DNA from 4 places in the Agarivorans sp. D1326 genome. Region 1 is predicted to be linked to each of the others. Evidence: predicted binding sites of a transcription regulator. Region 1 holds the regulator's gene; each other region holds the start of a gene.
What was found. Region 1 encodes LexA, which represses DNA repair genes until DNA is damaged. Its sites were predicted from a motif close to TACTGTATNNNNATACAGTA; they were not measured.
Positions count from the first base shown of each region.

Region 2: ACYFDN_RS00265 (YebG family protein) is a predicted target of LexA. The motif match lies at 3,285-3,304, and genes of this name have one in related genera.
Region 3: recN (DNA repair protein RecN) is a predicted target of LexA. The motif match lies at 3,336-3,355, and genes of this name have one in related genera.
Region 4: ACYFDN_RS16655 (SOS response-associated peptidase family protein) is a predicted target of LexA. The motif match lies at 3,995-4,014, and genes of this name have one in related genera.

Region 1 covers NZ_JBTWEN010000012.1:81,462-87,536, reverse strand. The annotation lists gene ACYFDN_RS19055 (cytochrome c oxidase assembly protein) at 1-60, opposite strand, end outside; gene ctaD (cytochrome c oxidase subunit I) at 62-1,654, opposite strand; gene coxB (cytochrome c oxidase subunit II) at 1,666-2,772, opposite strand; gene lexA (transcriptional repressor LexA) at 3,064-3,711, opposite strand; gene ACYFDN_RS19035 (helix-turn-helix domain-containing protein) at 4,537-5,355, shown strand; gene ACYFDN_RS19030 (hypothetical protein) at 5,653-6,075, shown strand, end outside.
Region 2 covers NZ_JBTWEN010000001.1:52,658-58,732, forward strand. The annotation lists gene prc (carboxy terminal-processing peptidase) at 1-1,789, opposite strand, end outside; gene proQ (RNA chaperone ProQ) at 1,816-2,445, opposite strand; gene ACYFDN_RS00260 (GAF domain-containing protein) at 2,527-3,006, opposite strand; gene ACYFDN_RS00265 (YebG family protein) at 3,011-3,271, opposite strand; gene ACYFDN_RS00270 (paraquat-inducible protein A) at 3,565-4,005, shown strand; gene ACYFDN_RS00275 (paraquat-inducible protein A) at 3,989-4,591, shown strand; gene ACYFDN_RS00280 (MlaD family protein) at 4,584-6,075, shown strand, end outside.
Region 3 covers NZ_JBTWEN010000003.1:470,068-476,142, reverse strand. The annotation lists gene ACYFDN_RS08710 (DEAD/DEAH box helicase) at 1-344, shown strand, start outside; gene ACYFDN_RS08705 (phosphoribosyltransferase-like protein) at 415-1,551, shown strand; gene ACYFDN_RS08700 (reverse transcriptase family protein) at 1,799-2,962, shown strand; gene recN (DNA repair protein RecN) at 3,381-5,045, shown strand; gene ACYFDN_RS08690 (outer membrane protein assembly factor BamE) at 5,122-5,481, shown strand; gene ACYFDN_RS08685 (RnfH family protein) at 5,533-5,877, opposite strand; gene ACYFDN_RS08680 (SRPBCC family protein) at 5,880-6,075, opposite strand, start outside.
Region 4 covers NZ_JBTWEN010000009.1:28,501-34,575, forward strand. The annotation lists gene arcA (two-component system response regulator ArcA) at 316-1,026, shown strand; gene pykF (pyruvate kinase PykF) at 1,277-2,689, shown strand; gene ACYFDN_RS16650 (gamma-glutamylcyclotransferase family protein) at 2,748-3,341, opposite strand; gene ACYFDN_RS16655 (SOS response-associated peptidase family protein) at 3,384-3,950, opposite strand; gene ACYFDN_RS16660 (methylglyoxal synthase) at 4,064-4,519, shown strand; gene ACYFDN_RS16665 (super-infection exclusion protein B) at 4,521-5,159, opposite strand; gene dusA (tRNA dihydrouridine(20/20a) synthase DusA) at 5,274-6,075, opposite strand, start outside.

The DNA.
Region 1 (6,075 bases):
GCCGAACATAGCCACTACTACAAGCAGCAGCTTTGTGACTAAACGGCCATGGCCAAGCATATTATTTAATCTCCGGCGGTGTAGAGAAACTGTGGTAAGGCGCTGGCGATGGCAATGCATCCCATTCTAAGCCCTCTGCGCCTTCCCAAGGTTTAGCCGGAGCAGGTTCACCGCTACGAATACACTTAATCACCATGTACAAGAAGATGAACTGCGACAAACCAAAGGCAAAGCCACCAATACTCACAATGGCGTTAACATCGGCAAACTGCAACGCATAGTCTGGAATACGCCGTGGCATGCCACCTAAGCCTAAAAAGTGCATAGGGAAGAACAACACATTTACCGAGATAAGCGAACACCAGAAATGTAACCGGCCCAGGCCTTCGTCGTACATATTACCGGTCCACTTAGGTAGCCAATAATAAGCAGCGGCCATAATCGAGAATACCGCGCCAGTTACCAGTACATAATGGAAGTGCGCCACCACAAAATAAGTGTCGTGATATTGGAAATCCACCGGCGTAATCGCCAACATCAATCCCGAGAAACCACCGATGGTGAAAAGCACAATAAAGGCCAGTGCGAATAACATCGGCGTTTCAAAGGTCATTGAGCCGCGCCACATGGTGGCCACCCAGTTAAATACCTTCACCCCTGTAGGTACCGAGATCAGCATGGTACAAAACATGAAGAACAACTCAGCTGCCACAGGCATACCAGTAGTAAACATATGGTGCGCCCACACAATGAAGCTTAAACCAGCAATAGATGCAGTGGCGTAAACCATCGAGGCATAACCAAACAATCTTTTACGAGAGAAGGCAGGAACAATCGCCGAGATAATGCCGAAAGACGGCAAAATCATAATGTAAACTTCGGGGTGGCCAAAGAACCAGAATATGTGCTGGAACAGTACTGGGTCTCCTCCACCAGCGGCATCAAAAAACGACGTGCCAAAATACTTATCTGTAAGCACCATGGTCACTGCACCTGCTAATACCGGCATCACAGCAATCAACAAAAATGCGGTAATAAACCAAGTCCACACAAATAGCGGCAACTTCATGTAAGTCATGCCGGGTGCACGTAAGTTCATAATGGTTACAATCACATTGATCGCCCCCATAATCGAACTAATCCCCATAATATGCACCGAAAATACAAACAAAGCGGTACTGTCTGGGCTGTAGTTAGTAGAAAGCGGCGCGTAGAAAGTCCAACCAAAGTTAGGGCCACCACCTTCCATAAACAACGAGGCTAACAGCATGGTGAAAGCAAAAGGTAAAATCCAAAAGCTCCAGTTATTCATGCGTGGCAAGGCCATATCTGGCGCGCCAATCATCATCGGAATCAGCCAGTTAGCCAAACCGGTAAAGGCCGGCATTACTGCACCAAACACCATAATTAAGCCGTGCATAGTGGTCATTTGGTTGAAAAAGTTAGGTTCAACTAACTGTAAACCTGGTTGGAACAGCTCGGCGCGGATCACCATCGCCATCGCGCCACCGGTAATAAACATGGCAAAACTAAACCACAAATACATTGAGCCAATGTCTTTGTGGTTAGTGGTTAATACCCAACGCATTAAACCGCGCGGGGCACCGTGATGGTGCTCATCATGGTCAGCATGAACGTCACTAATCGTGCTCATTATCTCTCTCCCTACTGCGCTGCGTTTTGCACGGCCACAACATCCTTGGCCTGCACTAAATCACCGGTATCATTACCCCAAGCGTTACGCTCGTAAGTAATTACGGCAGCCAGCTCTTTCAAACCTAGCTGTTTACCAAAGGCTTGCATCGCAGTGCCCGGTACACCATTCACAACTACTTCAATATGTTTGCCCACATCACCAATAGCGATTGGGCTGTCTTTCAAGCCAGGGAACACACCTGGTAAGCCTTCACCGTTAACTTGGTGGCAAGCTGCACAGCTTTTGTCGTAGACTTTTTTGCCCAGCGACATCAGTTCGTCTTGCTCCATAGTCATAGCAACCAGCTCTAACTCTTGGGCTTGCTTGGCTTGATAAGCAGCTTCTTCCTCGGCTAACCAAACATCGTAATCAGCCTGCGTTTTAGCGATAACCACAATCGGCATAAAGCCGTGGTCCTTACCACATAACTCAGCACACTGGCCGCGGTAAATGCCGGGTTTATCAATGATGGTCCAAGCCTCATTAATAAAGCCAGGGTTGGCGTCTTTTTTAACTGCAAAATCCGGTACCCACCAGGAGTGGATAACATCTTCCGAAGTCATCAAAAAGCGTACTTTTTTATCGATAGGCAATACCAGCGGACGGTCTACCTCAAGCAAGTAGTTTTTGCGTTTTTCCAGCTTGCCGTTAACTTCATCCATATCAGAAGCCAGCACACTGTAGAATTCCAGTTCGCGGTCGAAGTATTTGTAATGCCACTTCCATTGGGACCCGGTTACTTGAATGGTGATATCGGCATCGGAAGGATCTTCCATGGCCAACAGGGTTTTAGTGGCAGGAATCGCCATCCCAATCAAAATAATGAAAGGAACGATGGTCCAAATAATTTCTACTTTGGTACTTTCATGAAATTGAGCCGGCTTGGCCCCTTTAGACTTGCGATGATGAAAAATAGCCCAGAACATGGCGCCAAACACCAGCACCCCAATAGCACAACAAATATAAAAAATTGTCATGTGCAGGCCATAAACCTGCTCACTAATGGCGGTAACACCCGGACGTAAGTTGAATGACATTTCTTGCGCAAATACTTGCGACGAAAAGAATGTCAGCATTATTAGCTGAATCCATCGGCCCACAGCGCTCTCCTTTGCTAGTAGCCAACGACAACAACTCTCCAAACTAGGAAAGTAGCTGCAGAAAAAGGGAAATCCCCCACCCCAAAAGTAGTAGACAGCAACAGCTAAATACAAGCTACTGCTTATAAATTAACCCCTAAGTTAAAGAAATGTAAATATATTGTTGAGATTTTTATGGATAAACACAAAAGATGTGATGCTAACGACAAAAGCCCAAATCGGGCTGATTTGGGCTTAAAAAGGGCGGAACTTATTGCTATGTAAGGCTTACATCCAATCGGCAGTGCGAATAATACCTACCGCTAAGCCTTCAATTTCGATGCTTTGATACTCTAAATCAACTTCAATAGTTGAGAGCTCTTCATTCTCTGGGTGCAAGTAAACCATTTTACCGTCGCGCTCAAAACGCTTAACCGTAACATCGTCTTCTAAACGTGCCACCACCACTTGCCCATTAAGAACGTCATTGGTTTTGTGCACCGCTAACAAGTCACCATCCATAATGCCGATGTCTTTCATACTCATTCCCTGCACCCGCAGTAAATAATCGGCATGAGGGTTAAACAAGTTAGCATCTACCGCATAGTGCGACTCTACATGCTCCTGCGCCAAAATAGGCTCGCCTGCAGCTACTTGGCCAATTAAAGGTAAACCGGGTTCTAAGTCTTCGGCTACTGGCTCATTAGCGCTGGCTGGCAAATACTCTTCACTAATGCGAATACCACGCGAAGCACCAGGGATCATCTCAATAGCACCTTTCTTAGCAAGAGCTCGTAGGTGCTCTTCTGCCGCATTAGCAGAACGAAAACCTAATTCTTTAGCGATCTCTGCACGGGTTGGCGGCATACCCGTTTCGGAAATATGACGACGAATTAATTCAAATACTTCTGTTTGACGGGGTGTTAAAGGCTTCATAATCTACCTGTAAGTTTATACAGCACACTGTTAGTATATACAGCATGAGCAATGAAGCAAGGATTTATCTAAATCAGTGACTTATTGTAGGTTTCAGTTTCATTGGAATTCTTTCCGCTACTTTGAAACTACACCCGATATTTTGTGACACCAATCACAAATAGATAGAATTAAGGATAAAAGAAAGATACGAAGAGTAGAGCTAACTCGCTATTGGACAAAAGTGAGTTAGAGTGTTTATGTAAATAAGCGTTGTCAGGGTTAGGTGGGATAAGAAAATATGCCTTTGCAGGGCTGAAAACAACAAAGAGACAATTCAAGGTTGTCTCTTTGTCAGTTTGGGTATCAAAGGTTCATACTTTTAAGGTCTTATTTTGCATATTATAAAAGTCACCTACACAGTATTCACTTTGGTTGAGGTCGCTATCAATCATGGAAGTGGTAAAGATGATTTGACCGTTACAATATGCTGTGGTAGAACACCACTGGAAACTTTACTCGATGGAAAATCGGTTTGGGCTGAGAAGAACTTAGCTCAAATCTAAACTGACAGACACCGATTCAAAATTGGGTAACTGTCAGATCAGGTCTGAGCTAGTACACATTATTGTATATTGAACCCGTGACTTTTCACTCCTTAGTTACTGACGGAAACGGTCTCACTCGAACTCCATGCGCAAAACATCCAGAGCACTGCTACTCACCTCAAGCCAAACAATGCTGTTTTATATCCCCTATTTCGAATCTAAGGGAATCGCCTGGAAGTCAAAGGCCAGAGAACAAGGTCTGCCCACTGCTTACTCAAGTACTGAGAAATGGTTACCGATGAAGAACGTCTCCTTGTTTCTTCATGAAATGGCAGCGAGATGCGCCGACGATATGCCCCTAGCTGCGGGTAAATACGCCGCTCAAATTTACATTGACGGCAAAGAGGGTTTCATTGGGAAAGATTTTGAACTCAAACAAGTCCTAGAATCATTTATGAGCAACGAGCACCTGTTTAGCCGACAAAACACCTATTGGCTAGAGAAGGCGGGTGAAGAGTGGTGCCTTTGCAACCGAAGTGAGATGAAACCCAGTTTTCCAGGTAGTGTCGTTAACGAATGGTTCAGAGTTGCGCTGGTAATGCAGTTTTGCCGACATTGGCTTGGCCCTGATTGGTCGCCCAGCTTTGTAAATGTTATGACCCATGAAAGCTCAGGCGCCAAGTTTGCGCAGCTGCTAATTCCGCGCACTCAGCTAAGCTACGATTCTCCCGCCTTGAAAATTGGTCTTGCTGGAGTGGACAATCTTCAACCTATGTCCAATCGTACTCTCAAATCCCGTGACATCTCTGAGATCTACTTGCTTTCAGAAAGCTACTGCCACCTACCCAACTTCACCTTAGAGTGGTTAGCCAGCCTGTTTGGCGTCACCAGCAAAACACTGTACCGCTACTTTAATGACCACAGCACATCGTTCAACCAGATGAAGAAACAATCGATTCTTAAGCAAACCCGGAAGCTACTAGAACAGAGTGACGACCCCATTGCTGACATTGCTTATCGTATGGGTTATCAGGATGTATCGAACTTTAACCGGGCAATCAAAGCCATCTGCGGCGCCACACCAGCCCAACTTCGTAAGCAGAATCTACCAGACTAACCTGTCGCAAATAACTGTACACAACTTGGTCGTTTCTCACTGCCCCTTCCCTGCAATCAGCTGCCATTAAAACTTTCCCCTGCCATTAGCTTTACCTAACTTATTGTGGCTAACGCTTATGTCAAGTGTCCGAATATGACCATGACAATGTCCATATATGACCTGTTTTCGGGTGCAGAGAAAACCTACTATTCACTCGTTCGAATGACTCGACGGCCTTCATAACGTCAATGACTAGGCAGATGGCCCTTATTAAAGGACTTCACACTAACTATCACTGAATTATGAGAGCTAACAATGAACACGACACCACTGGCACCTATCGCCGCTCTGAGCATGCTTTTTGCGCTACCCGCTTTTGCCGATAGCGACACGCCAGATCCAGCAGACCTAACTAAGACAAATACCTCTGCCTACGTGGGAATGAGTAACAACGGTGGGTTTAAAGGTTCAATCTCTGGCGATATGGCGTTTCAAAACGGTCAACAAGGCATGCTTACCGTGGAAGCCGCAATGGATAGTCACGGAAATTACACCGACAGTCGCCTGCAATACTTCCATGTTTTCTCTATAGCCAACTCTGTTGTGCCTAAAATCGCGGCTTCTGTAGATGTGCTAGACAACGCCTTGTTTAGCTCTGTTTCGCCCGGCGTGACGCTGGCTATTAACTCTGGTGTAAAAGGACTTAACATTTTTCCACGAGCAGGCGTGTTAGCAGGT
Region 2 (6,075 bases), on a different contig from region 1:
TGTCTTTACGATAATCAGCTATATCACTAATGATGTATTGAAACTCTGGATCTTTTGCAATGCGAGCCTGATGCTTTTTATCTAAAGCTTCAATATAAGGGCTAACATCGCCAAGCAACTTATAGTTAGCCGCTTTAATTTTATCCCAAGGCAAAGCATTATCTTCAACGCTCTCTCCCGTTTCTTCCGGCAACAAGGCAGAAGGATAAGAGATATCAGGAATTACGCCGCGATGTTGAGTACTGCCACCGTTTATACGGTAAAACTTAGCAATGGTGTACTGCACATGGCCAAGTTCATTTTCGTACAAGTCGTAAATTCGACCTAAACCGCGGTGCTGCTGCACAGTGCCTTTGCCGTAACTTTGCTCACCAATAACAATGGCTCTGCCATAATCTTGCAAGGCAGCGGCAAAAATTTCGGACGCTGAAGCGCTGTAACGGTCAATTAAAATAACCATTGGGCCACTGTAAGTGACTGAATTACTGGTATCGTTGTTTACCGTAATTCGACCAAGCTGATCGCGTACTTGCACAACCGGACCTTGTGGAATGAATAAACCGGTTAATGCGGTTGCCTCAGTTAATGCTCCACCGCCGTTGCCACGTAAATCAACAATCAAAGAACTGATATTCTCTTCATCTAATTTACGTAACTCTTTGCTGGCATCTTCACTCAAATTCACATAGAAACTAGGAACATTAAGCACCCCTACTTTCTTGCCTTCAATTTCAATTACCTCGCTTTTAGCAGCGCGGTCTTCTAGGCGAACCTTGTCGCGAACGATATCTACGATTTTGGTTTTACCATCTACTTTGCCACCAGATGCAAGTATCTCAAGACGAACAGTAGTGCCTTTTGGACCTTTAATCAGATCAACTACGTCATCTAATCGCCATCCAATAATATCAACGATTTCATCTTCACCTTGAGCAACACCAACAATTTTGTCTTCTGGACCTAATTGGTTGCTCAGCGCTGCAGGTCCACCAGGAACCAAACTTCGAATCACCGTGTACTCATCTTCACCTTGCAGCACTGCACCAATGCCTTCTAATGAAAGATTCATTTCCATTTTGAAGCGTTCTGCAGTACGTGGAGATAAGTAACTAGTATGTGGTTCGATGGCGCGAGAATAAGCGTTCATTGCAGTTTGGAACACATCTTCACTGCCGGTTTGCACTAAACGCTTAATCGCACTGTTATAGCGCTTGGCTAATACTTCTACGATCTTGTCGTGTTCGCGGCCTGCTAACTTTAAGTTTAGCGCATCGTATTTTACCTTTAAGCGCCACAGTTCTTTAATCTCAGCTTGGGTTCTAGGCCAATCAGCTTCGCTGCGATTAAATTGAAACTGTTCGTCTTTAGTAAAATCCATTGGCTCGTCGAGCACTTGTAAAGAGTAAACTAATTGTTGGTAGCGACGCTTAAGCGACAGGTCGAAAATGGAATAAAGCGGTTCCAATCTACCAGCTGGTATGTCTTGATCTAGGCTGTAGCGATAACGTTCAAAGCGTAAGAAATCTTCTTCCAAAAACAAGCTACGATTGTAGTCAAGTTGCTGAATAAACTTATCGAAGATTTCGCTAGATAATTCATCGTCGAAAGGAACACTGCGGTAGTGAGAGCGGGTATATAAAGCGCTAATTCTTTTTGCCGCTGTAGCATGTTGGCTTTGCTGGCTTAAAGTGGGTAGCGCATCTTGTCCTAATGTAGGCGTTTGAGCCAACAACAGAGTTGAGTAACTAAGCGTTAAAAAAAATAGCCACAGACGGCTCAAATATTTCATAGGCACCTATCTCACTACTAAATCAATTATGCAACGATATGTTCTGCTTTAACTTTAACTAACATACCGCTTTTAAGTGTAACAGCAATGCCATCTTTTGTTACTTCTGAGATCTGACCCGGCATTGGCGTTTTTCCAACCAATACACGAACTTCCTTCCCTGCAACTAAATCTTTACTGTCGATTTTTTCAATCGGCTTCTTCTCTGCTGCTGGTTTGCTGTCGCTAGTTTTAGGTTTACTAGTACGCTTGAAATCAGCTTTTGGTTTACGTGCAGCAGCTTTGTTTTTGTCAGCTTTTTCAGCTTGAGCCTTTTTGTTAGCAAAGGCTTTATCTTTGCTTTCTTTTAAGGTCTTTTGTGCATGTTCTACATGCTCTTGTTCAATTTCTGCGCCCTCTACACCGTCTAAATCAACGCGTTTTGAGCCGACTTTTACGCCATGTAGGTAACGCCAGCTAGACGTATATTGACGCAGAGCAGAACGTAGTACGGTATTACTTACTTTCTCGTCTTCTTTAAGACGTTCAGCTAAGTCCTGAAAAATACCAATTTTAAGCGGCTTGGCTTCACCTTCTGTAGAAAAACAGTTTGGGAATTGTGTCGCCAAATATTGAATGACTTCTTTGCTATTTTTCAGTTTGTTAGTTTGTTCCATGATGACCTTTCTTATACATCTTTACTGGTACAGCGACAGGGCTGATTTCGGCTATTATAGTGAGCGTATATTGAAAAGCCATTAAAAATGCACATCACTTAGTTTATTTTCCAACACCTTAACTAAATACTCGATGCCAATTTGGTCACTTAGCTCGAATCGATTAAGACGTGGGCTATCAATATCTACTACGCCAAACAGTTCACCATTAAGATATAAAGGCACTACGATTTCTGATTCGCTAGCACTATCACAAGCGATATGCCCTGGAAACTCATGCACATTTTCAACACGGAAGGTTTGCTGCTGCGCAAAAGCCGAGCCACATACGCCTTGACCAACTTGTATTGAAGTACAGGCAGGTTTACCTTGAAACGGCCCTAAGAACAGCTGTTTTTTAGCTTTATCGGCCAAATAACACCCTACCCAGTTAATCTCTTCTAACTCGAGCCATAATAAGGCAGAAAAGTTAGCCAGATTAGAAATATAAGGTAAGTCTTTATCTAACAAAGCGTCTAATTGCTTACTTAGTGTCAAATAACGAGAAGATACATCTGTCACTGCATTACTCCTCTTCTTCTATCATCGATGCATCAAACTCCTGGCCTTTGAGCACTTGCTGCAGTGCATTTCGCTGGGAAGAAAGGTAAAAGCCTAGATTCTCGGCTTGTTGCTCGTTCATCTTAGGTTCTGCATGCTTTATCATTAATGTAAGCTGATCAGCTACGTCTAACATTTTGTCGTAATTGTCGGCTTCTTTTTTTGAACTAAAAGTCATTTTCTCTACACCGTTACGTTCGACGACATATTTAATAATTACAGCCACCGCTGCCTCCATTTACTGTTTTTATATACAGGGTAGTATGCACCATTCACTTTTAAACTACTAGTGACAAATTTTTACAGCATAGTTAGCCTGACTTAGCTAATATGTACTGTATGAAATCTTCTGAGTTATCAAAGCTATCCATCTGCCCGAGTTGCGATTTGTTGGTCGACACCCAAGCACATTGTAGGGCTGGAAACGTATTAATATGTCCACGTTGCAAACACACACTTGCGCGGGGGCGTAGAGCCCGTTTCTCTAGCCAATTTGCCTTAGCGTTAACGTGCTTGATTATGGTTACGCTTGCTAACACTTATCCGCTGTTGAGCTTTACATTCCTTGGGATCCCCAGTTCAGCCAATATTCTGCGCGGCACCGTGTTGTTACTTGAAAATGGCTATTATTTGGTGGGGTTCAGCGTGGTGCTAGCTAGTTTCATCGCGCCAATTCTGCTATTCAGCTTAATCTGTTATACCTCTTTGTCTTTAAGCAAAGGCTGGAAAGCTCCTTTTTTGGCAACAGCGTTGCATTTTCAAGACGATCTTATCCACTGGAGTATGATTGAAGTCTACATCGTTAGTTTTTTGGTCGCCTTGGTTAAACTAGTAGAATACGCCGATATCGATTTAGGCTATGGGCTTTGGTGTATCTGCATAACCTTGCTACTTTCTACCCGCCTAATTCAACGTATAGAGCCAGCGGAATACTGGGAGCGTTATGTACACATCCGCTAAACAGCTAGGCTTAAAACAATGCAGGCACTGCAAACTGTCAATGCCCGAGGAACAAAGCCACTGTCAGCGCTGCCATATGCGAGTTCATTCACGAACCCCTCAAAGCATGCAAAAGTGTTGGGCTTTTATCATTGCCGCTACTGTTGGACTGTTCCCTGCGAACTTAATGCCAATAACCGTTTTAAGTACTCGCGGTGCCCCCCAATACGAAACCATTATGTCTGGCGTGATCAGCTTAATTAAGGACGATATGGTAGGGATTGCCATTGTGGTATTTGTCGCCAGCATTGTGGTGCCTGTAATGAAACTTGTCGGCTTGGTTGTTATCTTATTGAGCCTGCAATTTAATTTGAATCTGAACAATCGACAGCGGATTGTTATCTATAGAATAATTGACATTATTGGTAAGTGGTCAATGCTCGACCTTTTTGTTCTGTCTATCATGATTGCAGTATTTGAACGAAATAATTTAGTAGGCGTGGAAGCAGGACCCGGCGCCACTGCATTTGGCGCAGTAGTATTGTTAACACTGTTCGCAGCAAAATCTTTTGATACAAGACTAATTTGGGATAAACAACTTGAATAACGCTAGTAAACCGGAACTTAAAAAAGAGAAGGTAATCTCCCCTATTTGGCTGTTGCCCATTTTGGCTGTGCTGTTAGGCGCTTGGCTACTATTCAAAGCTTGGTCTGAAGCAGGTGTGAAAATCAACATTGTGTTTGATAGCGCAAAAGGTATTACCGCTGGGCAAACTCAGTTGTTTTACCAAGGTCTAGATATTGGCGTAGTGAAAACGGTAGAACTTGCACCTAATTTAGAAGGCGTAATTGTAGTTGCAGAAGTTAAACGAGAAGCAGAGCAGTTACTAAAAGAAGATAGCCAATTCTGGTTAGTAACGCCCAAAGCGTCGATTACAGAGATTAGCGGTTTAGACGCGCTAGTATCTGGTAACTACATTGAACTAAACCCCGGCAAAGGTAAATTTAGTGATGACTTTGTTGCACTCAACGAACCTCCTAATATTATTAGGGGTAACGGTTTAAATGTACGCCTTACGTCAAACGATTTAGGCTCTCTAAATATTGGCTCCCCTGTTTACTTCAAAAAAATAAAAGTAGGCGAAGTACAACGTTATCAATTAAATGATCAACACCATGTAGAATTTGATATTCAAATCAAACCACAATTCTCCCATTTAGTAAAAATTGATACTCGGTTTTGGAATGTAAGCGGTTTTGAGGCCGATATCTCTCTCGATGGGATGCAAATCTCTAGTGAAAGCCTAGCCAGCGTGATTTCCGGTGGCGTCAGTTTTGATAGCCCCGTTCAATCTGCTATTGCAGATAAAGGACAAAACTTTATCCTCTTTGACAACCTTAAAGACTCTCAACGTGGTAAAGCGATTCAAATTACCATGCAGCAGCAACATGGTCTTGCAGCAAACCGCAGCAAGCTAATTTATCGCGGCGCGGTAATAGGGTTTATCAATGATATTCAAAATACCGGAAGTCATGACCATTTTTTAGCAAAAGCCTTGGTCGAGCCTAAGTATGAAGATCTGTTTAACGATACAACCCAATTAGTTCTGATAAAACCTGAAATAGGATTAAACGGAGTTAAAAACCTTGGTGCGCTAGTTGGTGCAAAGCAAATCGAAGTGATTGCAGAGCAAGGTGAGCTTCAAACTGAGTTTACCCTTACTACATCACCAAAACCTCCCGTTGGAAGTAAGTCCATCAGCTTTACCACTAACAATGTTAAGGGTTTAGCAGTTAACAGCCCGATCGTTTACAACGGGCTAACCATAGGTAAAGTGACTGAAATCGACTTAATAGATCGCAGCTTTGAGCTAAAAGCTTTTATTCAGCCTCAATATACCAAACTACTTACCCAAGGCAGCCGATTTTATAACCAAAGTCCGCTAGCTGTGGAAGCAGATCTAAATGGAATAAGTGTTGAAAGCAGCGGTCTGAGTGGTTTTATAAACTCCCCAATCATATTGATGCCCGGACATAGCAATGCTCTCAGTAAGCAAAGTCAATATGCCCTACATCACAACAAACAAGCTG
Region 3 (6,075 bases), on a different contig from region 1:
AGCCTTTACGTGATATTCTCCATGCAAGATTTCATTCTGATGATGACGGTATTGATAACAAGATTGACTCGGAAATAGAAAAACTTGGGAAACACGTGAGTTATGGTTTACCTATGTTGTTAAAACCAATTGCAGACCTAGGGAATAAGAATTCGAGTATCATTTCTGTTATTGAGTTAGGCATGCACACACCATTAGCTAGATACCTATCTGATAGGGGAGTTCCCAGAGAGACTGCTATCAAAGTGAGTCAACTTCACCCTTCAAATGTCCAGTTCGACAAGAACCTAACAAGAAGAATGTTGAGCTACTGGGAGTTACAACATATGCAACATATACTTTAGATTAAGTTTTCAGATATCTATGAAAATTGAAGTACTATCAATGGTGTTTTAGACCCTTATGCTAAGTAACATGAGTTATTGCCAATCCTTCATCAAACAGTTTAAAACTGTAGATCAAGGGCTGGCTCGCGACTTACTTGACAGCTTGGTGGTAATACCAACTAGTCGAGTAATCAACGATTTATCGTATCAACTTGAACAAATTATGATGCAATATGATAGTGTCGCGATTTATCCGATAAGAGAATTGTTAAACGGAGAAACGAGCTACTTCGATAAGGAAGATGACAATATAGTCCCTCTGCTTCAGCAAGGCAGTGAGCCATTAGGTAGTGAAGCATTTGTATCCAATATAATTACTAACTTATCAAGAGCCTTCAAACGGAAAGTTATAAAACAACAACAACTTTCCCCCTCTCTCTCATTACTACGATCAAAGAAGTGCCAAGCGATATTGCTAGTTGATGACATGATCGGCTCGGGTAAAAGAACCTCTGATTTTATTAACGCTGTTTATAATCACAAAACAATTAAAAGTTGGGTTTCAGGGCGCAAGTTAGATATACATGTGGTCTCTTTTATGGGCTCTGAGCAAGGACTTGATTATCTTGAGTTCTGGGGAAAAAAAGCTAGAGTCAAAATTCACAATCTTGCGGCATGCCCCACTTTCTATGACTTACCAAATCATCAAGCCTTGCTAAGGTTATGTGAAGACTATGCTCATGAAAAAGAGCTTATGCCTCTGGGTTTTAAAAAAACTGCTGTGCGGGTTGTATTTACACATTCCGCTCCAAACAATTTACCAGCAATCTTGTATAGAAATACATTTAACTACAAAGCGGCCTCAACATCGAAGAGAGGCGTGACAAAAGTTTGGAAAGCTCTGTACCCAGCTCGCTCGATACCCGTGCAGTTAAGAGTAAATTTGGAGCATATAGATGAACAACAGATTCCTACATCAGCACGATTTAAGCAGTTTCTAGGTGCAGTGAATGATGGTTTTACAAATGCTAATGATATACACCTCATTTTGAATTGGTCGTATTCTGTATGCCAAGAGGTTCTTAATTTGATGATTGATATGGAGTTATTGATAGTTGACTCCTCAGAGATCTCCATTACTAAGCGAGGAAAAAAAGAGCTTTTACGATGGAAAAAGGACAACTATCATATTGAATTTAATGATAAAAACTATTATCCTCGGTGACGTTAGTTGGGCCGTGAGCGTATTGCAGCTAGTTTAGCCATATGGCTTACATGTGGCGCACTATTTGGAACCAGGATAGTGTTCGACCTTAACTTTTTAAGTTAAGGAAGGTAACTCGGAGAGTATGTTAAGTACTTTCTGTGAAAAATGTCTCGCATTAATCCGCAGCCCACTGCTTCATCAATCTCTGGTGCGTAGCCTTCCGAGTATTGATGAAGCAGTGCTCGGGAGCATCAAAGGTAGCTGTATGACGATCGGCCCAACTCACACCTATATACAAGAAGGCTTACAAAAGGGAATTCCCGAGCAAAGGCTTCATGGTATTGTTTATGAGTCCCTCACAAGAAGTAATACATCGGTTCCGTTTGTATTTAGTTTGAATCACATATGCCACATCACAGGGATAAGCTACCCATATCTCAGAGAGGTCATTCGTCGAAATCTAACTCCCTACCGTTTCCACAAAATCCCCAAAAGAAGTGGAGGTCACAGATTTTTAACAATTCCAGATGTAGAGCTGAAACTGGTACAGACCTGGATCAATAGAGACATACTAGCGTCTCAAGCTCCTCATTTCAGATGCTATTCGTACCACTCAAAATCATCTATTTTCAATTGTGCTAGAGAACATTGTTTATCAAAGTGGCTTATCAAAGTAGACATTGAAAACTTTTTTGACTCTATATCCGAAGTCATGGTCTATAAAGTATTCCGAAAACTTGGTTACAAACCTTTGTTGGCTTTTGAGTTAGGGCGAATTTGCACGTATCAGCCAACACACTTAAGAGCAAAAAACACCTTAAGGTGGCGTAATTTCAATACGAACTCCTCAGATTACCCTTATAAGAGAAAAGGAGTTAGTTTCTTTGGTAGACTCCCACAAGGTGCTCCAACCAGTCCAATGCTGTCAAATCTGGTTTTCCAAGATATTGACGAGGAGCTTCATAGGTATGCTTCAGAGCACGGACTTGTTTATACAAGATATGCCGATGATCTAACGTTCTCGACTGGTGATAAGAAATTTTCGAGAGAAAGAGCGATTAAGGCTGTAAACCATGTAAAAAAGGTTCTTAGATCAAGTAACTTCAGCACGAATAAATCCAAGTTGAAAATAATTCCTCCTGGCTGTAGAAAGGTTGTACTTGGGCTAAATATAGACGGTCAAGAACCTATACTACTCAAAGGTTTCAAAAAACGATTAGAAGGTCATCTTCGAGGCATTGAAAAGTTTGGTATACCGCAACACCTTGAACACAAAAAATTTCAAACCGTGTTTGGTATGGTATCACATATAAATGGGCTGATCGGGTATGCAAAGCAAATTGACTATAAGTATGGGAATAGATCGGAAGCTAAGTTCTCAAATATTCTTACGCAAAATGGAATAGTAAATGAGAACTACCAAACTTAGCAATGACTCAAAGAGCTTTCAACTATTCATTGAACCCAAGCGAGCACCTTAGAGTAGCACTCGCTTTGGTATAATTTTATGAAACCAGTCTCCTACTTCAATTGCAGTTTCCAACTACAATTCCGGGGTTTCCAACTTCAATTGTCGTGATCAAATTACTACCAAACAATTTAGAAAACCAAGATTAGACAGAAGCACATCAAGTTTCAGTTACCAAGAACATCGAGTTCCAAATTGGTAACGTAAGTTGCTTGAATCCGCTGATCATAACCCATCTGCCACTTAAGCCTATGATACATAAGAATTACATCCAAATGTAAAAAATCACACTGTAAGTAATACCTACATTTGATGCTTGCATGTTTAAAAATAGAACTATATATTTATACAGTTACTGTATAAATAGTCAGGTAAGGATATGCTCACTCAATTAAGCGTACAAAATTTTGCGATTGTTCGGTTTCTTGAACTCGACTTACACCAAGGTATGACCACCATCACCGGTGAAACTGGTGCTGGTAAATCTATTGCCATTGATGCGCTAGGCCTATGTTTAGGCAATCGCGCCGAAGCCTCTGTAGTTAGGCAAGGCGCAGATAAAGCCGAAATTAGTGCTCAATTTGATTTAAGCAATAACCAAGGTGCCCAGCTTTGGCTGCAACAAAATGAACTGCTAAGTGATGATGAGTGTATTCTACGCCGAGTAATCACTAAAGAGGGACGTTCGAAAGCCTATATTAATGGAACAGCAGTACCCGCTGCGCAGTTAAAAAGCTTGGGCCAATACCTTGTCAGTATTCATGGCCAGCACGCCCATCAACTATTATTAAAACCAAGTCAGCAGTTAAGCATTGTTGACCAATATGCAGCTCACCCTCAACTTATTCAAGACGTTAAACAAGCTTACCAAACTTGGAAAAGCTTATGTAACGAGAAAGAGCTAGCAGAACAACAACAAAATGAATTGGCTGCACAACGTCAGTTACTTGAATACCAAGTCAAAGAGTTAGATGAGTTCGCCCTGCAGCCGGGCGAATACCAAACTATTGAGCAGCAGCATCAATGTTTGTCTCATAGCACCGAGCTACAACAATCAAGCTATCAACTTACTCAGCTACTTGGCCACGATGAGCAAGTAAACGTATTAGATATGCTAGGCCAAGCCTGCAAAACAACCAGCCAACTGCTCGAATTAGACCCTAAACTAGATGCAATCAATAACCTATTACACGAAGCTCAAATCCAAGTAGAAGAAGCCACTCAGCAGTTAAGTAGTTACAGTGAGCAATTGGATTACGACCCAGAGTTATTTGCAGAATTAGAAGAGCGTTTAAGCCAAGCCTTAGAGCTTGCAAGGAAACACCAAACAAACCCAGAACAACTGCCAGAGCTGCATCAACAGTTACAACATCAACTAGAACAACTAAGCCAACAAACAGAACGCTTTGAACACCTTGCCGAAGATATTGATAAGGCATGGCAACAATATTTAGCTAAAGCTAATAAGCTGTCTAAAAGTCGAGAGCGCGCCGCTAATAGCTTAAGCAAACAAATCACCAAAGAAATTCACAACCTAAGCATGGCAAAAGCCCAGTGTGAGTTTTCTTTACAAAGTGACGAGCAATTTACCAACGCCAACGGTATTGACCGAGTTGAATTACTGGTGCGCACTAACCCAGGCCAACCGATGCAGGCTATCGAAAAAGTCGCATCCGGCGGCGAGCTCTCACGCATAGGCTTAGCAATTCAGGTGATTTGTTCCGCCAGTATCTTAACCCCAACGCTAATTTTTGATGAAGTGGATGTGGGTATTAGTGGCCCAACTGCCGCAGTGGTTGGCGGCATGTTACGCCAGCTAGGTAAACAATGCCAAGTATTGTGCGTCACTCACTTACCGCAAGTTGCAGGCCACGGTCATCAACAAATGCTGGTGAGCAAACAGCAAAAGAAAAACGAAACGATAACAAACATGCAAGCCTTGGATACAGAACAACGCCTTGGAGAACTAGCCCGCTTGCTTGCAGGTGATGAAATTACCGCTTCGGCGCTAGCAAACGCGCAAGAATTATTGATTAAGGATTGAATTCTTAGCATTCCAAGCTTCTTTTTATGGCAAGGCTTAGTTATGATGCTTGCCTTAACAAGGAGCTTCGATTCACATGCGTTTTACTGCCAAAATTTTTGTTCTACTAGCCAGCATTGGCCTAATTGGCTGTTCTGCCTTCGACTGGATGGTATATAAAATTGATATTCCACAAGGCAACTACATTGATGATGCCAAAGTAGAACAGCTCCGCATTAACATGACTAAGGAGCAAGTACGGTTTGTACTAGGTACTCCAATGTTAATTGACGCCTTCGATAAAGAACGTTGGTATTACTTATACAGCTATCAAAGTGGCAACGGTGATTTTGAGAAGCGCGATTTAGTGATTCAGTTTGTGAATGACCACTTAGCCTTCATCGAAGGTGACTACCAAGTCAGCGAAGACTTTATGCAACCGCTCGACGCCGGTTAAATACAAAACATCAATAAAAAAAGCCAGATTAATCATCTGGCTTTTTTGTTTCTAGTTATCTGCTTTTTTCGTTTTTGGCCTGCCGCCAGTTACCTTACTGGCTCGCCCTTCTGCTTTAGCCCTCTCAGCACGAATTTTTCGCAACTCTTTAGGGTCTGCTATCAATGGACGATATATTTCAACTCTATCACCATCTCGTAACTCCTGAGCGAGTTTTGCTGCTCGGCTAAATATGCCAACCGACGCCTTCTCAGGCTCAATTTCAGGAAAATGCTGCACTATGCCAGATTGATGAATGGCCTCCAAAATACTGCACCCCTGCTCAACCTTTAGCGCCAACAATACTTGATGCTCTGGCAAGCCGTAAACCACTTCTACATTTATTAGATCCGACACCGTTAATATACCTGCTTGGCCCGCTCAACAAAGGCTTGCACCATATTGCCAGCTAATTCATTAAATACACGGCCAAACGCCGCCGCTATTAGTTTGTTGCTAAACTCAAAATCTAAATCCAACATCACTTTACAAGCTTGCTCGTCCAAGGCCACAAAGTTCCATACCCCAGTTAAAGATTTAAACGGACCATCCACC
Region 4 (6,075 bases), on a different contig from region 1:
ATTCGCTTTATTCGCAATTTTCGATTGATTTGAATCAAAAGCACCGCAGAAAACGTAAGCTTTTTTCAGACTCAAGTTGTTATATCACTGTTAAGCCCATAGAATATGTTTACTGCTTGTAACGAACAATGCATGTGGAAGGTCTCGTACGCTGATTTATCACGCGTTTTAGACAAACTATTTGTCTATTTTTTTGCCATTCAACGAGTTTTAACACAAACTCAACATGGATGAATAAGTAGCCATTGCCTCACCTTCTATATAGCGCTACCTGTTCACAAGCCAACTTTATTCTAAACAGCATTGGGGAAGACCATGACACCAAATATTCTAATTGTCGAGGACGAACTGGTCACTCGTAATACGCTAAAAAGCACTTTTGAAGCCGAAGGTTACAATGTGTTCGAAGCGATTGACGGCAATGAAATGAACAGCGTATTAGAAGCGCATTCTGTTCACTTAATTATCATGGACATTAACCTTCCTGGTAAGAATGGTCTGTTATTAGCGCGTGAGTTGCGCGACCGTGAGCAAATTGCATTAATGTTCCTAACCGGACGCGACAACGAAGTAGATAAGATCCTTGGCTTGGAAATTGGTGCCGATGACTACATCACCAAACCATTTAACCCACGTGAATTAACTATTCGAGCTCGCAACCTACTTAACCGTACCGTAAATGGTCAAGTAGCGAGTGAAGATAAAGGCACAGTTGAAGAATACCGCTTCAACGGTTGGACCTTAGACATTAATAGTCGCTCATTAGTTAGTCCAAACCAAGAGACTTACAAACTGCCACGTAGTGAGTTTCGCGCTATGTTGCACTTTGTTGAGAACCCGGGACAAATTCAAACCCGCGCAGACTTATTAAAGAAAATGACTGGCCGCGAACTTAAACCACACGATCGTACAGTTGATGTGACTATTCGCCGCATCAGAAAACACTTTGAGTCGATCCCGGAAACACCAGAAATTATCGCCACCATCCACGGTGAAGGTTATCGTTTCTGTGGTGAAATTGAATAAGCGATAAAATCGCATCAAAACCTCGCAGTTTGGCGAGGTTTTTTTATACTTGCTAGATGCTCAAATAATGAGCAAAACAGCGAGCTTTTACAAAATTGCACAATTAACAAGCCACATTTGTGAATTATAAATCGACATTATTTTGATCGACATTCGGATTTGTAGTTATTTTTCTACATATCCTTTTGTGATCAATCTTGTATAATGTGCGCAGATTTTTTACTAGCATCCTTAACGGAGAGTCACTTCAATGAAGAAAACCAAAATAGTTTGTACCATTGGTCCAAAAACTGAATCGGTAGAAATGCTAACTAAGTTAGTTGAGTCAGGCATGAACGTAATGCGCCTTAACTTCTCTCACGGCGACTTTGCTGAGCACGGCACTCGCATCAACAACCTACGTGAAGTTGTTAAGAACACTGGCAAATCTGCTGCTGTTTTATTGGATACCAAAGGTCCAGAAATCCGCACTATTAAACTAGCTGGCGGCGAAGACGTTAGCCTAGTTGCTGGTCAAGAGTTCACTTTCACTACAGACCAAACTGTAATCGGCGATGCAACTCGCGTAGCGGTAACTTACCCTGGTTTTGCTGCTGACTTGAAAGTAGGCAACATCATCCTAGTAGATGACGGCCTAATTGAAATGGAAGTTATCGCAGTATCTGATGACGAAGTTAAGTGTACTGTTCTTAACAACGGTGACTTAGGCGAAAACAAAGGTGTTAACCTTCCTGGCGTTATCGTTCAACTTCCTGCTCTTTCTGCTAAAGATAAAGGCGACTTAATCTTTGGTTGTGAGCAAGGTGTTGATTTCATCGCAGCATCATTCATTCGTAAGAAAGAAGACGTACTAGAAATTCGTCAACTTCTTAAAGAGAATGGCGGCGAGAAGATCCAAATCATCTCTAAAATCGAAAACCAAGAAGGTGTAGATAACTTCGACGAAATTCTAGAAGTTTCTGACGGTATCATGGTTGCTCGTGGTGACTTAGGTGTTGAAATCCCAGTTGAAGAAGTAATCTTCGCTCAGAAGATGATGATTGAGAAGTGTAACCGTGCACGTAAATTGGTTATCACTGCAACTCAAATGCTTGATTCAATGATCAAAAACCCACGTCCAACTCGTGCAGAAGCGGGCGACGTTGCTAACGCAATCCTAGACGGTACCGATGCAGTAATGCTTTCTGGTGAGTCAGCTAAAGGTAAATACCCTGTAGAAGCTGTATCTATCATGGCTACTATTTGTGGTCGTACTGACGCAGTAATGCCTTCTAACTTAGATCCAGCACGTGATAGCGGTAAACTACGCATCACTGAAGCGGTATGTAAAGGTGCTGTAGAAACTTCTGAGAAGCTAAGTGCTCCTCTTATTGTTGTTGCTACTGAAGGTGGTAAGTCTGCGAAATCTGTTCGTAAATACTTCCCACAAGCTAACATCTTAGCAATTACTACTAACACTAAAACTGCTGCTCAACTTTGCTTAACTAAAGGTGTTATTCCTCACGTTGTTGAAAGCATTGAAAGCACTGACTCTTTCTACGCGCTTGGTAAAGACTTAGCGATGGAATCAGGTCTTGCAAACAAAGGCGACATCGTAGTGATGGTATCTGGTGCCTTAGTACCTTCTGGTACTACTAACACTTCTTCTGTACACGTACTGTAATTTACGTTTATCGAAGCTAAAAAAGGCGCCTTAGGCGCCTTTTTTTATGCCCAAATTCTTAGCTCTGAGCGACCGGGTTGTAATCAGCCAAATGCGCCATATCATTTAATATCGAATCAATTTGCTCTAAGGCTAGAGCATCCATATTAATGGCCCTTGGGTAAATAGGTTGATGACGGTCATCTAACCAATGGCTTACCCAATAATTAGTCGAAAGCAAAAACTCACGGGCGTATTGCTCATTTACCGCCAAACACCCTCGCAAACACACATCTAAATAAGACTGTAAAATAGGGCTATTGCTCTGTGGATGCCAATACTCTTTAGCCACATAGGTATATATTTTAACCGCTGGCTTTGGCAGCGTATCTAAGAGATCAAGCTGTGAAACATCGAGTAATACTCTATCGTAATCTTCTTCGCGTTTATCCAGTTCAGGCAAGAAGCTTTCATCAAAAGGAATCAGCACCCCATTTACGCTGGCATTGTTATCGGGGGTAATGACAACAGCGGAACGATCATCAGCGCTTTTCAAACCACTCCAATAACGTTGGTAGCCATGTAACCGCGCTGCATACGCATGTTCACCAGGAAAGGTACACTGTCTGCAATCTGCATCAATTAAACTGCCATAACCAAAAATGTAAATCATCAATCACTCCTAGAAACCTGATGCGACAAAATATACTTGCAACTAAAACAAGCCCATCTGTGGGCTACTGCTCGACACATGATAATGAAACTGCTCCGCCTTATATGTACACGCTTGCCCGCCCAACCAGCGCAAGCCTTGCTCGAGTTCAAACAACAAAGGCATGCGATGATGATATTGCTGCAAAGCATTCGCTGCAGCTTGAGTAAGAACAACTAAGTGCTGTTTTCCCTCAGTAGCCTGCAAATACAAACCACCCAGCAATAATACATTTTGATGCTCCAAACTAAACTCAAAACGTTCTTGATTACGCCATTCATGCCATGCTTTTACTGGCAGTAAACAACGCTGGGTTTTCCAGGCGTTTTGAAACATAGCTTTATTAGCAGCACTTTCTACTCGAGCATTAATAACAAGCTGGGGATGTCGAGGGTGCTTTACTCCCCATATAAAAGGCTTACAACGCAGGGTTTCCTGCTCAATAATCAAAGCTGGCAACGATTCACTCGGGCGATACTGTTTGGTTTCGCCAAAATCTAGAAATAACGAATCCACACCTACGGCTTGTCGTATTTCATATTCACCGCCAATCATTACGCTACCGCACACGTTTTTGTTATCCCACCTTGATTATCTGCTGGCTGTTGCTAGCTAATAGTAAATACAAACAGTAACATAATCTGCAGTAAACGCTTTCAAACTAATCGTATTTAAGAGGTAACATGGATACAACCACCCGCACCATGAACGTTCGCAAACGTATAGCATTGGTAGCCCACGACCATAAAAAAACGGCGTTAATTAACTGGGCGAAGAATCATCGCGAAGATTTAATAAAGCATCAGTTATTTGGAACCGGCACCACCGGTACGCTGTTGTCACAGCAAGGGTTTGAAGTAGAGGCCTTATTAAGCGGTCCAATGGGTGGCGACCAACAATTAGGCGCAATGATTGCGGAAGGTAAAATAGACTTAATGATCTTCTTCTGGGATCCACTAGACGCGGTTCCGCATGACCCTGATGTGAAAGCGCTACTGCGTTTGGCGGCGGTATGGAATATACCTATGGCTACCAACCAAGCGACGGCTGAATTTATCTTAGCCAGCCGTCACTTTAATCAGGAGTTTTCGGTAGATGTCCCCGATTACGCGGGTTATCTAAAACAGCGAACTAGTTAAACTACGCTGCCGTTTGGCTTTCGGTATCACCAGCACGGATCCTAAATAGTTTCCCAGAGTGAGTACGATTTGCTTTGTAATCTGGTTGTAAAAAGCGAGGGCGAATTGATTTCAAATGTTCAATTTGCTCTTCGTTTAACTTACCAACCGGTAAGCCTAAAGCTTTGTAACTCAGTAATGGCCGCGCCGCTAAATTGATCATCATGTCCACATTGCTTCGTTGCTCGTGAACATGTTGCTCATTCATTGGCTTTAACACACCATTTTCCATTAAGTTTGCTACGGCAGGCTCTTTTAACGGCAGACTTAGTACGCTGCGACGAGTAATAATAAACTCGCGTAAAATAGCACGCTCAGAATGATCCAAACACGAGATCATCGAAGCGAGTCGTTGTAATTCTCGACGATGTTGAACGGCTCCCGTAATACTGGTCATAATCAACAACAACCCGCGGCTAAGAAAATAAGCCAAGCCCGTTACACAACTAATAGTTAACACCATACTCAGTTGCGCGTTTAAGCCTGCTTCAGGTAACCACTGTTTGGGAATAACCAGTAACATGCCACTGGCGGTAAGCACCCACGCCATAAAAATGTCTAATATGCCCCAGCGGGCGATTAAACGTCCTAAAAATTCCATTGTTTTGCACTCCTGACAAAAAGCTGACTCTTCGCAGGTAGTGATAGCAAGGGCTGTGCCAGATAATAAGAAGGCCGCATAAAGCGGCCTCAATTAAACAAGTAAGTAAGCTAACTAGGCTTCTTGATGCTCTGGAACTAAGTCCATTGCGGCTTGCATCACTTCAATGCCAGCACCTTTCTTATGGGCATTCTCGCTTAAATGCCTACGCCAAGCACGCGCTCCCACACAACCTTGGAACAGCCCCAGCATGTGGCGGCTAATATGTTGTAAACGACCGCCTTGTGCCAAATGGTTTTCAATATATGGCAGCATTAACTCAGCCACTTGATGGCGGCTTAATGCTGGCTGCGGATCGTCAAAGATCTGTTGATCCACATCCGCTAATAAGTAAGGGTTTTGATAAACCTCGCGACCTAGCATAACGCCATCGAGATGCTTTAGGTGCTCTTGCACTTGTTCCAAGCTAGCAATTCCGCCGTTTACGCTTATAGTTAACTGCGGGTAATCAGCTTTTACTTGGTAAGCTCTTGAGTAATCTAACGGAGGAATATCTCGATTCTGCTTTGGACTAAGACCAGACAACCAAGCTTTACGCGCATGAATAATAAAGGTTTCGCAGCCAGCTTCAGCCACCGGCTCGATAAAGTCTTTTAGAAACTGATAACTATCTTGCTCATCGATACCAATCCGTGTTTTTACCGTCACTGGAATCTTAACTTGTTGCTGCATTTTACTAACACATTCAGCCACCAGCTCTGGCTCAGCCATTAAACAAGCGCCAAAACGACCATTTTGCACACGGTCTGATGGGCAACCAACATTTAGGTTTACTTCGTCATAACCCAAATCTTCAGCGCGTTTTGCACATTCGGCTAATTCCTGCGGATTAGAGCCGCCCAGTTGTAAAGCCAGC